DNA from 2 places in the Micromonospora sp. NBRC 110037 genome. Region 2 is predicted to be linked to the other one. Evidence: riboswitches for the same ligand, from Rfam matches in the RefSeq annotation. Region 2 holds a riboswitch; the other holds the start of a gene.
What was found. Region 2 has a riboswitch for cyclic di-AMP ahead of A4R25_RS22615 (NlpC/P60 family protein). Riboswitches for the same ligand answer to the same signal wherever they lie in the genome.
Positions count from the first base shown of each region.

Region 1: it holds a riboswitch for cyclic di-AMP, as region 2 does, so the genes downstream of both, A4R25_RS27770 (hypothetical protein) here and A4R25_RS22615 (NlpC/P60 family protein) in region 2, are expected to answer to the same signal.

Region 1 covers NZ_BBVA01000012.1:102,077-109,751, forward strand. The annotation lists gene A4R25_RS27740 (cation-translocating P-type ATPase) at 1-1,856, opposite strand, end outside; gene A4R25_RS27745 (hypothetical protein) at 1,874-2,830, opposite strand; gene A4R25_RS27750 (heavy-metal-associated domain-containing protein) at 2,866-3,072, opposite strand; gene A4R25_RS27755 (metal-sensitive transcriptional regulator) at 3,153-3,452, shown strand; gene A4R25_RS27760 (SHOCT domain-containing protein) at 3,578-3,787, shown strand; gene A4R25_RS27765 (YibE/F family protein) at 3,952-5,235, shown strand; cyclic di-AMP (ydaO/yuaA leader) riboswitch at 5,390-5,521, shown strand; gene A4R25_RS27770 (hypothetical protein) at 5,525-6,550, shown strand; gene A4R25_RS27775 (carbonic anhydrase) at 6,612-7,271, opposite strand; gene A4R25_RS27780 (MarR family winged helix-turn-helix transcriptional regulator) at 7,431-7,675, shown strand, end outside.
Region 2 covers NZ_BBVA01000008.1:92,821-99,539, forward strand. The annotation lists gene A4R25_RS22600 (zinc metalloprotease) at 101-1,093, shown strand; gene A4R25_RS22605 (pyridoxamine 5'-phosphate oxidase family protein) at 1,166-1,711, opposite strand; gene dcd (dCTP deaminase) at 1,790-2,368, shown strand; gene A4R25_RS22615 (NlpC/P60 family protein) at 2,433-3,464, opposite strand; cyclic di-AMP (ydaO/yuaA leader) riboswitch at 3,478-3,615, opposite strand; gene A4R25_RS22620 (N-acetylmuramoyl-L-alanine amidase) at 3,854-5,887, shown strand; gene A4R25_RS22625 (C40 family peptidase) at 5,953-6,719, opposite strand, start outside.

The DNA of each region.
Region 1 (7,675 bases), on a different contig from region 2:
ACCTCCGCGATCACCTCGTCGATGCCGACCTCGGCGGCCACCGCCTTCGCCACCGTGGCGTTGTCGCCGGTGAGCAGCACCGGGGTGAGCCCCAGTTCGCGCAGCCGCGCGACGGCCGTCCGGCTGGTCGGCTTCACCGCGTCGGCCACCGCGAGCACGCCCCGGGCCCGCCCGTCCCAGCCGGCCAGGATCGCCGTCCGGCCGGCGGCCTCCGCGCCGGTCGCGGCCCGCGCGATCTCCTCGGGTACGTCGAGACCCCGCTCGCGCAGCAGCCGTGCCCGGCCGACCACCACGGTCCGGCCGTCCACGGTGCCGGTCACGCCCAGCCCTTCGGCGTTGGCGAACCCGCCGACCGGCGGCAGCGGTCCGGCTTCGGCCGCGGCCTCGGCGACGGCCCGCGCGATCGGGTGCTCGGAGGCGGCCTCCAGCGCGCCGGCCACCCGGAGCAGTTCGTCGGCGTCCTCGCCGTCGGCTGGCAGCACCTCGGCCAGCGCCATCCGGCCGGTCGTGACGGTGCCGGTCTTGTCCAGCACCACGGTGTCGACCCGGCGGGTGGACTCCAGCATCTCCGGCCCCTTGATCAGCACCCCGAGCTGCGCGCCGCGTCCGGTGCCGACGAGCAGCGCGGTCGGCGTGGCCAGGCCGAGCGCGCACGGGCAGGCGATGATCAGCACGGCCACCGCGGCGGTGAACGCGGCGGTCGTACCGGAGCCGGTGCCGAGCCACCAGCCGAGCGTGCCGGCGGCCAGCGCGATCACGATCGGCACGAAGACGCCGGAGATCCGGTCGGCGAGCCGCTGCACGGCCGCCTTGCCGGTCTGCGCCTGCTTCACGAGCCGTGCCATCTGGGCGAGCTGGGTGTCGCCGCCGACCCGGGTGGCCCGGACGACCAGCCGGCCACCGGCGTTCACGGTCGCGCCGGTCACGGTGTCGCCCGTCCCCACCTCGACCGGCACCGACTCGCCGGTGAGCATGCTGGCGTCGACGGCCGAGGTGCCCTCCTCGACCACGCCGTCGGTGGCGATCTTCTCGCCGGGCCGGACCACGAACCGGTCGCCGACCGCGAGCCGGTCGACCGGGACCCGGACCTCCTGGCCGCCGCGCAGCACCGCGACGTCCTTGGCCCCGAGTTCGAGCAGGGCGCGCAGCGCCGCCCCGGCGGTGCGCTTGGAGCGGGCCTCGAAGTACCGCCCGGCCAGGATGAACACCGTCACCCCGGCGGCGGCCTCCAGGTAGATGTTGCCGGCGCCGTCGCCCCGGGTGATGTCGAGGCTGAACGGGTGCTTCATCCCGGGCATGCCGGCGTCGCCGAGGAACAGCGCCCAGAGCGACCAGCCGAACGCGGCGAGCGTGCCCAGCGAGACGAGCGTGTCCATGGTCGCCGCGCCGTGCCGCAGGTTGACCAGCGCGGCGCGGTGGAACGGCAGCCCGCCCCAGACCACCACGGGGGCGGCCAGCGTGAGCGAGGCCCACTGCCAGTAGTCGAACTGCCAGGCCGGGACCATGGCGAGCACGATCACCGGCAGCGTGAGCACGGCGGAGACCCAGAGCCGGGTACGCGCGACACGCAGCTCGTCCGCCGGCTCCCCGGCCGCTGCGGCCGCCTGCTCGGGCGGGGGCGGCACCACGGCGGTGTAACCGGTCTTCTCGACGGTGGCGATCAGGTCGGCCGGCGCGATGTCGTCGGCGTACCGGACGGTGGCCTTCTCGGTGGCGTAGTTCACTGTCGCCTCGACGCCGTCCATCCGGTTGAGCTTCTTCTCGATCCGGGCGGCACAGGACGCGCAGGTCATCCCGCCGATCGCCAGTTCAATCAGGTTCGGCGCGGTGGACAGCGTCTTTCCCGTGGCAGTCATCGCGGCACCTCCGGCGCTCAACTGTGCCCGTGCCCCGGCGTGCCGTGTCCGGCGTCCGGGGTCGGTGCGGTGGTGGATACCGGCGCGGTCCGGTCGCCGGCCAGGACGGTGAATTCGGCGGTGTGCACCGCGTCGCCGTGCCGGAAGTCCAGGTAGAGACGGTACGCCCCGGCCGAGGGCACCTCGGCGGCGAACGTGATCGCCGGACCGGCGGGGGTGCGCCCGTCGCCGGGTGTGCCCTCCGGGTGCACGTGCAGGTACGCCAGATCGCCCTGCCGCAGCGCCACCAGGTGCCCGTACGCGCCGAGGTAGGGCTGAAGGTCGGTGACCGGTCTCCCGTCGCGGCTGACGGAGAGCGTGAGCCGGCTGGTCCGGCCCGGCTCCGGCGTGCCGGTCAGGGTGACTGTGTAACCGTCGACGGTGGTGCTGGTCACCGGCGCCGGCAGCGGCCGGGCGGCCAGCTCGCCGGGGACCGTGACGTCCAGGCCGAGGGTCAGCGGCTCGCCGCCTTCGGGCGTGAAGTCGGCGAACGCCCGCCACACCCCGGGGCCGTCGAGCGGGGAGGCGACCCGCCAGGTGCCGTCGCCGGCCATCTCCGGGTGGACGTGCCGGAAGCCGGACAGGTCCCGGCGCGCGACGATCAGGTGCATGCGCTTGTCGTGGGCCACCTCGAAGCGGGTGACCGGCGTGCCGTCCGGGCCGGTGATCCGGAAGGCGAACTGCCCGGCCGGCGCGGTGGCGGGCTGGAGCGTGTAGCCGCCTTCGGAGACGAGCAGCCCGCCGGGCAGGTGCGCGTCGGCGCCGTTCTCGTCACCGTGACCGGTGTCGCCGGTCCCGTGGTCGCTGCCGCTGTCGTCGTGGCGGGTCTCGGCGGCCGGGGCGACGGGATCGGCCAGGTTGCCGATCCCGTACGCCGCGCCGAAGACCGCCACGAGGCCGAGCGCGAAGCCGCTGAGCTTCGTCGCCGTGTTCATGGTTTCTCCTCGGTTCTGCGGGTCCCGTGGACCCGTCACGCACCGACGAGGTCGTAGCCGGCCTCGTCGACCGCCGCGCGGACGGCGTCCGTGTCCAGCGGGTTCTGACTGGTGACGGTGACCCGGCCGGTGGCCAGGTCGACCTGGACGCCGGTGACGCCCGGAAGCGCGCTCAGCTCGGTGCTCACCGAGTTGACGCAGTGGCCGCAGGTCATGCCGCTCACCTGGTAGGTGCTCTCCATGTCGCCCTCCGATCTCATACCCCCTGGGGGTACAGCCGGAACGTTAGCATACCCCCGAGGGGTACGCTATCCTCGTTCTCATGACCGCTCCGTCCAGCCCGACCCGGGGCTACACCGCCAGCAAGGACCAGCTCCTCGCCCGGCTCCGCCGGATCGAGGGTCAGGTCCGTGGCATCGAGAAGATGGTCGAGGACGACCGTTACTGCATCGACGTGCTGACCCAGATCTCGGCCATCCAGGCGGCGCTGGACAAGGTCGGCCTCGGCCTGCTCGACGGGCACGCGCGGCACTGCATGCACGAGGGCGCCGCCGAGGGCCGGGCCGACGAGATGGCGACCGAGATGATGGCCGCCGTCGGCCGCCTGATGAAGCGCGGCTGAACGGGACCTCCGCCCCTCCGAGCAGGGCACATCGACCCGCGCCGACGCGCCCGTGCGGCCGTACCGTCGAAGTGGCGGGCAGGCCGGCCCCGGCGGACCCGCGGTGACGGACGGAGGGCGGCCCGATGATGTGGCAGAGCCCGATGATGGGCTGGATGTGGATCTGGTCCCTGGCGGTGCTGGCGGTGCTGGCAGGGCTCCTCTGGCTGGCCGTGCGGTGGACCGGCCCGCAGCGGTCCGGGCCGACGGCGGCCCGGCGCATCCTCGACGAGCGGTACGCCCGCGGCGAGATCGACGAGGACGAGTACCGGCGACGCCGGGCCGGACTGGCCTGACCCGCGCGGGGCGCGCGTCACCGGTCACGGTGTCCGGGAGCACCCAGCCGGGCTGCCTACCATGTCGGGGCGACGACCCGGACGTGGTCGACACGTCCGCGCCGGCCCGGTGACCAGACCGGTCCGGCGGACCAGGCGTCGCCGCGACCGTTGGGAGAGACGCCTTGGGTGCCGACCACACCCGCCCCGCACCGCCCACGCCACCGGGCGTACGGCGGCTGCTCGTCGCCGTGGTGGTGCCGCTGTTCGCGCTCACCGTGATCGCCGCGCTGGTGCTCTGGCCCCGGCAGGACCGGGAGCCGGTCGGCGGCGCGGACGTCCCCCGCTACCACGGCACCGTGACCCGGGTGGTCACCGAACCCTGCCCGCCGACGCCGGAGGCCCCGGAGGGCGCGGGCGGCCCCTGCGGCACCGCGACCGTCGCCGCCGAGCAGGGCCCGGACGCGGGACGGCAGGTCGAGACGCCGCTCCCGGCCGGACCGGGCGCGCCCCGGGTCGAGGTCGGCGACAAGATCGTCCTGGTCGAGCTGATCGACCCGGCCGACCCTTCGATGAAGTCCTACAACATCGCCGAGCACCAGCGCGGCACACCGCTGATCTGGCTGCTGGTGCTCTTCGCCGCCGCGATCGTGGCGTTCGGCCGCTGGCGCGGGCTCGCCGCGCTCGGCGGCTTGGCGGCCAGCTTCGCCATCCTGCTCGGCTTCGTGCTGCCCGGCATCGGTGGCGGCCAGCCGCCGCTGCTGGTGGCGATCGTGGGCGCCGCGTTGATCATGTTCGTGGTGCTCTACCTGACGCACGGGATCACCGCGCAGACGTCGGTGGCGGTGCTCGGCACGCTCGGCAGCCTGGTGATCACCGGCGTGCTCGGCCTGCTCGCCACGTCCGCCACCCACCTGACCGGCTTCGGCAGCGAGGACGCCACCACCCTGTCCATGTTCCAGGGCGACGTGGACCTGCACGGACTGCTGCTGGCGGGCATCATCATCGGCTCGCTGGGCGTGCTGGACGACGTCACCGTCACCCAGGCGGCCACCGTCACCGAACTCGCGCACGCCAACCCGGGGCTGTCCCGGCGGCAGCTCTACCGGGCGGCGACCCGCGTCGGCCGGGCCCACATCGCGTCCACCGTCAACACCATCGTGCTGGCGTACGCGGGCGCGTCGCTGCCACTGCTGCTCCTGCTGGTCGCCGACTCCCGCCCGGTGAGCCAGATCCTCACCAGCGAGTTCCTCGCCCAGGAGATCGTCCGCAGCGCGGTGGCCACGCTCGGCCTGATCGCCGCCGTACCGCTGACGACCGCACTGGCCGCGATCGTGACCACCGCCGGACGGCGCGCGCCCGGTCCGGAGCCGGCGTCGCCCGTACCCCCGCCGCCCCGTCCGCCGGCCGGACGCGACGACGCGCTGGAGGCGCTCGGCGGCGGAAAGAGTACGGAGGCGACATGGTGACACTCCGCACGGTGACCATCGATTTCAAACGCGACGCTGGTCACGGTGCGCCACGGCGAAATCTCGCTATTGGTCGGCTTCCGGACGTAGATCCGCAGGAGTGCTGTCGGGTAACCTCGCTGCCGGTCACCGCCGAAGGCGCGCACCGGCGCCAGCGGTGCCGCCGCCCAATCGCCTGCGGGCGAGCCGGGGAACCAGGTACATGGGGTGAATCCGCGCGAGCGGTAGGGGCCACTTCCGTCCCGAACCCGTCAGCTAACCCGGTCGGCGGCCGACGGAAGGGAACACTGTGACGCCACCCCTGCGCCGCTGGCTGACACCCCTGGTGGCCGTGCTGGCCTCGCTGGCAGTGCTGGCCGGGCCGAACTCGGCGACGGCGGCCCCCGCCGCGGCGGCCCCGAAGCCGTCCGGGCACGAGGAGGACGGCGAACCACCGCTCATCACCGAGGCGATCGACAGCGCCAACCGGAACTTCCTCCAGGCGAAGGCGAAGCTGGCCAAGTCGCAGGACCGCCAGCGGCGGCTGGCCGCCGAGGTACAGGCGGCACAGGCCGAACTCGAGGCGCTCAGCCCGCAGGTCAACCAGCTCGCCGCCCAGTCCTACCGGACCGGCCGGATGGGCGCGATGGCGATGCTGCTGGAGAGCAACTCGCCCGACTCGTTCGTCCGCCGCGTCAACGCCCTGGACGAGCTGAACCTCCTCAACGCGCAGCGCCTGGCCGCCATCAACGCGGTCAAGAACCGCGCCGAGACGGCCAAGATCGCGCTCGACGCCGAGGTGCGCGAGCAGGAGAAGCAGAAGAACGCGATGGAGCGCGAGAAGGTGCAGGCCGAACGCGCCCTCAAGCTCGTCGGCGGCCTCGGCTTCACCGGCGGCCTGGTCGACGCCACCTCACCGGTCGCCAAGATCGGCCCCGGCCGCACCGCCGACGGCGGCTGGAAGGCCGAGTCGTGCAGCGAGAACGACCCGACCACCTCGGGCTGCATCACGCCGCGGACGCTGCACGCCTACAAGGAGGTCCGGCGCGCCGGCTACACGCGCTTCGTGGGCTGTTACCGGCCGGGCGGGCCGTGGGAGCACCCCAAGGGCAAGGCGTGCGACTGGTCGCTGCAGAACAGCGGCTTCTCACCCTGGCACAACAACGACACCCGCAAGTACGGCAACGACGTGGCCGCCTTCCTCATCCGCAACGCCGACCGGCTGGGCATCTACTACGTGATCTGGAACCGGCAGATCTGGTTCCCGGCCACCGGCTGGAGGTCGTACAGCGGGCCGTCGAACCACACCGACCACGTCCACATGTCGATGCTCTGACCTGGACGCAGCAAGAAGGGGCCGCCCCCGTGGGCGGCCCCTTCGTCGTCCGGCGCTCCGGTCAGCCGGCCAGCGCCGCGTCCGCGTCCGCCGGCGACGAGGGAGCGGGCAGTGACGCCGGGACCTGCGCCACTGTCCGCACCTCGCCGCCGGAGAGCCGGTACGACATCCCCGCCACCGTGCACCGGCCCGCCGCGACCCGCTCGGCCAGCACGGAGGACCGGGCCAGCAGCGTCTCCACGGTCTGCGCGATGTGGACGTCGATGATGCCGTCGAGGTCGTCGATGCCCTGCCGGGCGGCGCGCAGCAGGCTGGGCGAGACCGCGTCCACCACCGCTCCCAGGTGCCCGGCCGGAGCGGCGCCGGTCCGGACCCCCTCCCGGGCGGCCTGGACCGCGCCGCAGGAGTCGTGCCCGAGCACCACCACGAGCGGCGTGCCCAGCACGGTGACCGCGTACTCGACGCTGCCGAGCACCTCGGGCCCGGCGGTGTGCCCGGCGGTACGCACCACGAAGAGGTCACCGAGACCCCGATCGAAGATGATCTCCGCGGCGAGCCGCGAGTCGGAGCAGCCGACGATCACCGCGAAGGGGTGCTGGCCGTCGGCCACCGCCGCCCGGTGCCCGGCGTCCTGATTCGGATGCTGCGGCACACCGGTGACGAACCGGTGGTTGCCGGCACGCAGCTCGGCGAGCGCCTGCTCCGGGCTTCTCGGCGTCATCTGCCTCACCTCGTCTACCTGCGGAACGACCAGGCCGGACGGCCTCGCGACTTCACGGTCACACGGCGTCAGGGGCACGTCAAGATTCGTGATACGCATTTCATACTTTCCCGTGCCGGCCCGCGTCCGATTCGGGTCGGCAGCGTCGATGGCCATAGCATGGCCACCATGGCGACGACACCAGGTGAGGACGGGAGCCGCCGCAACTGGACCTTCCTCACCAATCACGGACATGTGCTGCTGGCGATCGCGCGCAACCCCACGGCGCGGCTGCGGGACGTGGCCGACGAGGTGGGCGTCACCGAGCGGGCGGCCCAGGCCATCGTCGCAGACCTGGAAGCCGGGGGATACCTGCGGCGCACCCGCGTGGGGCGGCGCAACGAGTACACGATCAACCCGAAGGG
Region 2 (6,719 bases):
ATGGGCATTCTCAAATGCATCGATGGGATGTAACGTCTGCCCCACGTTTCCGCACCGGCGTGACACACCCCCTGGCACGCCGTCAGAAAGAGGTGGGCCCATGGGACTCCGTCCCAACCTGCTGACCCGGCGTACCGCCGGTGTCGCGACGTCGACCCTCGCGCTGCTGCTCAGCACCGCCGCCGTCGGCGTCGTTCCCGCTGCTTCGGCCTTCTCGGCCGCCCCGGCCGGCGTCTGCGCCGAGCCTGCTGACGCCCACGCCGACGAGCACGCGAACGCTCGCGTCGCGAAGGGCGGCAACGCCAAGCTCGACCCCAACCACCTGACCGCCAAGCAGGTCCAGGACCGGGAGGCCGACCTCGCCGCCGCGCAGCGCGAGCGGGCCAACTTCCGGACCGGCGCGGTCACCCCGCTGGCCACCGTGACGATCCCGGTCGTCGTGCACGTCATCCAGGAGAACAGCACCCGGGCCGGCGGCAACATCACCGACTCGATGATCAACCAGCAGATCACCGTGCTGAACCAGTCGTACGCGGGCTCGACCGGCGGCGCCGCCACCGCCTTCGGCTTCCAGCTCACGAAGATCAACCGGGTGACCAACCCGTCGTGGTACCCGATCGTGCAGGGCTCCTCCGCCGAGCGCTCGATGAAGACCTCGCTGCGTGAGGGCGGCAAGAACACGCTGAACATCTACCTCGGCGAGCTGAGCGACAGCCTGCTGGGCTGGGCGACGTTCCCGAAGCGGACGCTGGACAAGATGGACGGCGTGGTCGTGCTCAACGAGTCGCTGCCCGGCGGCACCGCCACCAACTACAACCAGGGTGACACCGGCACCCACGAGGTCGGCCACTGGCTGAACCTCTACCACACCTTCCAGGGCGGCTGCTCCGGCTCGGGCGACAGCGTCTCCGACACCCCGGCCGAGGCGTCCCCGGCGTACCAGTGCCCGACCGGCCGCGACACCTGCTCGACCGCCGGCAAGGACCCGATCACCAACTTCATGGACTACACGTACGACTCCTGCATGTACCAGTTCACCGCCGGCCAGGCGAGCCGCATGCTCACCGCGTGGAACGCCTACCGCGCAGCCTGACCGCCTCGTACCGCGTACCGGTGCCGGCCCTGTCCTCGGACGGGGCCGGCACCGCTCGTTTCGGGGTCGGGGTCAGGCGGCCGGGCGGCGGGTGTCGAAGCCGTGCCGGCCGCGCCGGCCCTCCGCGCCCACCGGCTCACGCCGGGCCGGTTCGGCCCCGAGCGGGTCGAGCCACACCCGCACCTGCGGCGGAGCGGCGCCGGGCTGGGCGACAGGGTCGCGCCGGGTCAGCATCGCCGCCTCGACTGTGAACTCGAACAGCCGCCAGTCACCATGTGGCGACGCGCGGGCGATCCGGGCCAGCCGCGTCACGGTGGCCGGGTCGGTCACCGGCCGCGCGCGCCCCGCGACGTACGCCTCGTCGTCGCTCTCCTCGGGCGGGAACGAGTGCAGCGCGTAGCGGCCGTCGCGTTCGAGGTCGCGGCGCTTCGGCGAGTCGATGACGAAGCACCATAGGCCGTCGTCGGTGAACACCGGGGAGACCGGGTGGACGCGGGGGCCGCCGTCGGCGCGGACCGTGGCGAGGTAGCCGAAGCCCGGCCCGTACTGCTGCATCAGGAGGCGGATCTCGCCGGCGAGGCGGGGCTCGTCGGCGGCGAATTCGGACCAGGAAGCCATGCGGACATCCTATCGAACACGTGTACGAAGAAGTAGTGCGACACGCAGGTCACCCATACCGGTCGCTATGGTGTTCCGATGCTGCTCTCCGACCGCGACCTGATCTCCGAGATCAAGGCCGGCACGCTCGCGCTGGAGCCCTTCGAGCCCACGCTGGTGCAGCCGTCGAGCATCGACGTACGCCTGGACCGGCTCTTCCGGGTCTTCAACAACCACCTCTACACACACATCGACCCGTCGGTCCAGCAGGACGACCTCACCTCGATGGTGGAGGTGCCCGAGGGCCAGCCGTTCGTGCTGCACCCGGGCGAGTTCGTGCTCGCCTCCACGCTTGAGGTGATCTCGCTGGGCGACCAGCTCGCGGGCCGGCTCGAGGGCAAGTCGAGCCTGGGGCGGCTGGGGCTGCTGACCCACTCGACAGCCGGCTTCATCGACCCCGGCTTCTCCGGCCACGTCACGCTGGAGCTGTCGAACGTGGCGAACCTGCCGATCACGCTCTGGCCCGGCATGAAGATCGGCCAGCTCTGCATCTTCCGGCTCTCCTCGCCGGCCGAGCACCCGTACGGCTCGGCCGTCTACGGCTCGCGTTACCAGGGGCAGCGCGGCCCGACGCCGAGCCGGTCCTGGCAGAGCTGGCGCACCTGGCCGACGCGCTGACGCCGCCCGCAGTTGTTAAGAAGGGCCCCCTCCTCTACCGGAGGCGTTAAGAGGGGGCCCTTCCTTACACGCGGCCGTAGCTGTTGATGTCGCCGTCGTCGACCCGCTTCATCGTGATGGGCTTGCCGGACTGGGAGGCGTGCACCACCCAGCCGTCGCCCACGTACATCGCCACGTGGTGCAGGTCGCTGTAGTAGAAGACGAGGTCGCCGGCGCGCAGCTCGGCCCGGCTGATGCGCTTCGTCACGCCGTGCTGCTGGCGTGCGCTGTGCGGCAGTGAGACGCCGCCCTTGGCCCAGGCCGCCATGGTGAGGCCCGAGCAGTCGAAGTGGTCCGGGCCGGCGGCGCCCCAGACGTAGATCTTGCCGATCTGGGCGCAGGCGAACTTCACCGCCGCTCCGGCCGGGCCGGCGGGATAGCCGGCCGGGCAGGGCGCCGGGCGCAGCGGGCCGCCGCCGCCCTTGCCGTACACCTTGAGCCGCAGCTTCTCCAGCTTGGCGATCTCGGCGTCGATCTGCTTCTTCTTCGCCGCGAGCTGGGCCTCGGTGCGCGCCAGGCCGGCGATCATCTCGTCCAGCGGCTTCTTCTTCGCCGCCAGCTCGTCGCGCAGCGCGGCGACCGAGCGCACCTGCTCGTGCTGGCGGTGCGCGAAGCGGTCGAGCAGCTCCAGGCCGTCGACCAGGTCACCGGGTGAGCGGCTGCCGAGCAGCGCGTTGACCGTGGAGAGGTTGTCGGCCTTGTAGGCGTCGGCGGCGAGGCCGCCGACCTGGCCGAGCGCGGCGTCCACCCGGGCTTGCAGGGGTGCGATCTGCCGGCCGAGCGCGTCGGCCTGCCTGCGCCGCGCGGCGAGCTGCTCGCGTACGTCGTTGACCTGCTCGATGACCGGTTCGAGCTTGTTCCAGTCGCGGTCGATCTGGGCCTCGATCTCGGCGACCGAGGGTTCGGCGTGTGCCGCAGTGGCGCCGCCGGTCAGTACGACGGCGGTGCCGACCAGTGCGGCGAGGGCGGTGGTGAAGCGGGACCAGCGGGAACGCGGCGCGACGCTGGACCGGTCGACCGACCGGTTCGACGACGGCCGCGGGGCATGGAGTGCCACCGGGCGTCCGTACTCCTTCTTCCGTACCGCCTACCGGGTTAGCTGACGGATTCGGGCGGGAAGGGAGCCGCCCTACCGCAGCAGTGCTGCGGATTCACCCCAGGTACCTGGTTCCCCGGCTCGCCCGGAGGCGACTCGGCGGTGTCGGACCGTCACCGACCGGGTTGGACGATGAGACGTGCGGCCGACGATTCACCAGAGTAGGGACCACCGTTATCGATCCGCAACTTCCAGCGCCGTGACACTCCGTACGCAATCCAGCGCCACACCGCGCACGGAGGTGAAATTTTCTTTCACGACTGATTACTTACTGGAAAGGTATTGACCATCGCGGGTGTGCGGAGTGAGGGTGGAAACGCAGTGACCCCCATCCCTGTCCAGGAGGTTCGATGCACCTCTCCGCCCCGCCGTCGGGCAGACGGATACTGCTCGCCGCCGCCGTGGCCACGGCCACCGCGCTGGCGACCACCGGCCCGGTTACCGCCGCGCCGGACACGTCCGCGCCCGCGAGCGACCGGCAACAACAATACGCCGCCGCCGCGGCCGAGTACGGCGTGCCCCAGAACGTGCTGCTCGGTGTCTCCTATCTGGAGTCCCGCTGGGACACCCACCCGGGTCAGCCCAGCACCAGCGGCGGCTACGGCCCGATGCACCTGACCGACGCCGCGCACATCCTCGCCACGCCGGGCAGCGCCCACGTCGACGAGGACGAGGACCCGCGCGGCGACGACTCCCGGCCGCTGAAGCTCGACCCGGCCACCGCCGCCGCGCCGACGCGGGAGACGCCGCTGCCGAGCGCCTCGCTCCAGACGCTCGACGCGGCCGCCGCGCTCACCGGGCTGGACGCGGGGACGCTGCGCACCGACCCGGCCGCGAACATCCGCGGCGGCGCGGCGCTGCTGTCGTCGTACCAGAAGGCTCTGGGCGGGCCGGTCGGCGCCGGCACCGACCCGGCGGCCTGGTACGCCGCGGTGGCCCGCTACTCCGGCGCGGACACCGCCGACGCGGCGGCGGCCTTCGCCGACGAGGTCTACGACCAGCTCGGCCAGGGCGCCACCCGGACCACCGACGACGGCCAGCGGGTCACGCTCGCCGCCACCGCCGCGAAGCCGGACCGCTCCCGGCTGGCCCGCCTCGGCCTGCGCACCGCGCAGCGGCCGGACGGACTGGAGTGCCCGGTCCGGCTGGCCTGCGAGTGGATTCCCGCGCCCTACGAGCAGCTCAGCGACGACCCGGGCGACTACGGCAACCACGACCTGGCTGACCGGCCGAAGCAGCAGAAGATCGAGTACATCGTCATCCACGACACCGAGGGCTACTTCGGCCCGAGCGTCGACCTGGTGAAGCGGGCCGACTACCTGGGCTGGCACTACACGCTGCGCTCGGTGGACGGCTACATCGCCCAGCACATCAAGACCAAGGACGTGGGCTGGCACGCCGGCAACTGGTACGTCAACGCCAAGTCCATCGGCCTGGAGCACGAGGGCTTCGCCGGCCAGGGCACCTGGTACACCGAGGCGATGTACCGCACCTCCGCCAAGCTGGTCCGCCACCTGGCGCTGAAGTTCGGCATCCCGATGGACCGGCAGCACATCATCGGCCACGACAACGTGCCCGGCATCACCGCCGCCAACGTGGGCGGCATGCACTGGGACCCGGGGCCCTACTGGGACTGGTCGCACTACTTCGACCTGATGAAGGCGCCGTTCCGCGGCACCGGCACGGCGAAGACCGGCCTGGTCACCATCGACCCGGACTTCGCCACCAACCGGCCCGCGTTCACCGGCTGCAACCAGCAGCCGCCGGGCGTCCCGACGCCCACCCCGCCGGCGCAGCCGTGCCCCTCGCGCGGCTCCTCCGCGGTGATCCTGCGGACCGCGCCGAGCCCGGACGCCCCGCTCGTCAACGACCTCGGGCTGCGCCCGGACGGCACGCCGGACACCATGTACATCTCCGACCACGGCGCCCGCGCCTCGGCCGGCCAGACGTACGCGCTCGCCGGCCGGCAGGGCGACTGGACCGCGATCTGGTACCTCGGCCAGAAGGCGTGGTTCCACAACCCGGCCTCCGCGCCCACCGCCAAGTGGGCCACCGGCTTCGTGGTGACCCCGCGGCCCGGCAAGGCCACCATCCCGGTGTACGGCCGCGCCTACCCGGAGCAGTCCGCCTACCCGGACACCATCCCGTACCAGGCCATCTCTCCGCTGCAGTACACGTTCGCCGCCGGCCAGCGGTACGCGGTCGGCGGGGTGCTGCCCGGCGAGTACTACCGGGCGGTCTCGTTCGACGGTTCCGCGCCGGGTGACCGGACCGTGGTACGCGGGAAGAACCAGTACGTGCAGGTCCAGTTCGGCCACCGGATCATGTTCGTGAACCTGGACGACGTGCTGATCCTGCCGTCCCCGGTCGGCGCGCCGCGCTGACCCCTCCCCGAGAACGCGAAGGCCCCCGGTCCATGCGGACCGGGGGCCTTTCGGTGTGACCGAGGTCAGGTGACCCGGACGAAGCCGGCGAGCGGCTGGGTGTTGATGCTCGACACCTGGACCGGCTTGCCTGTCCGGGGCGCGTGCACCATCACCCCGTTGCCGAGATAGAGCCCGACGTGATGCAGATCGGAGCCGAAGAACACCAGGTCACCCGGGCGCGCCTCGGAACGGGACACCTTGCGGCCCTCGTTCCACTGCGCGCCGGTGAAGTGGGTGAGCGAGATGCCCGCCGCCTTGTACGCGTACTGCGTGAGGCCGGAGCAGTCGAACGCGTTCGGGCCGGTGGCACCCCACACGTACGGGTCGCCGACCTGGGCGCACGCCGTCGCGATCGCGGTACGCGCGGCGCTGCTCACCACGCCGTCGATCTTCGGGCAGCCCGCCGGGCGGATCGAGGTCACCGGCAGCATGGCGGTGAGCCGCTTGATCTCCGAGTCGATCTGCTTCTTCTTCGCCGCGAGGTCGTTCTGCTGCTTGGTCTCCAGCTCGATCAGCTCGTCGAGCTTCTCCTTCTGCCTGTTGTACTCGTCCCGCACCTTGAGCACACCGGCGATCTGACGGCGCTGGTCGTCGGCGATCCGGTCCAGCATGACCAGCTGCTCGGCCAGCGTGCCCGGCTTGGTGCTCACCAGCAGCGCGCCCAGCTCCTGCGACGGGCCCTGGATGTAGTAGCGGGCCGCGATGTCGCCGACCTTGTTCATGGCGAGCGTGGAGGCCAGCTCCAGCGGCACCATCTTGTCCTTCAGCGCCTTGGACTTCTTCTGGTTGG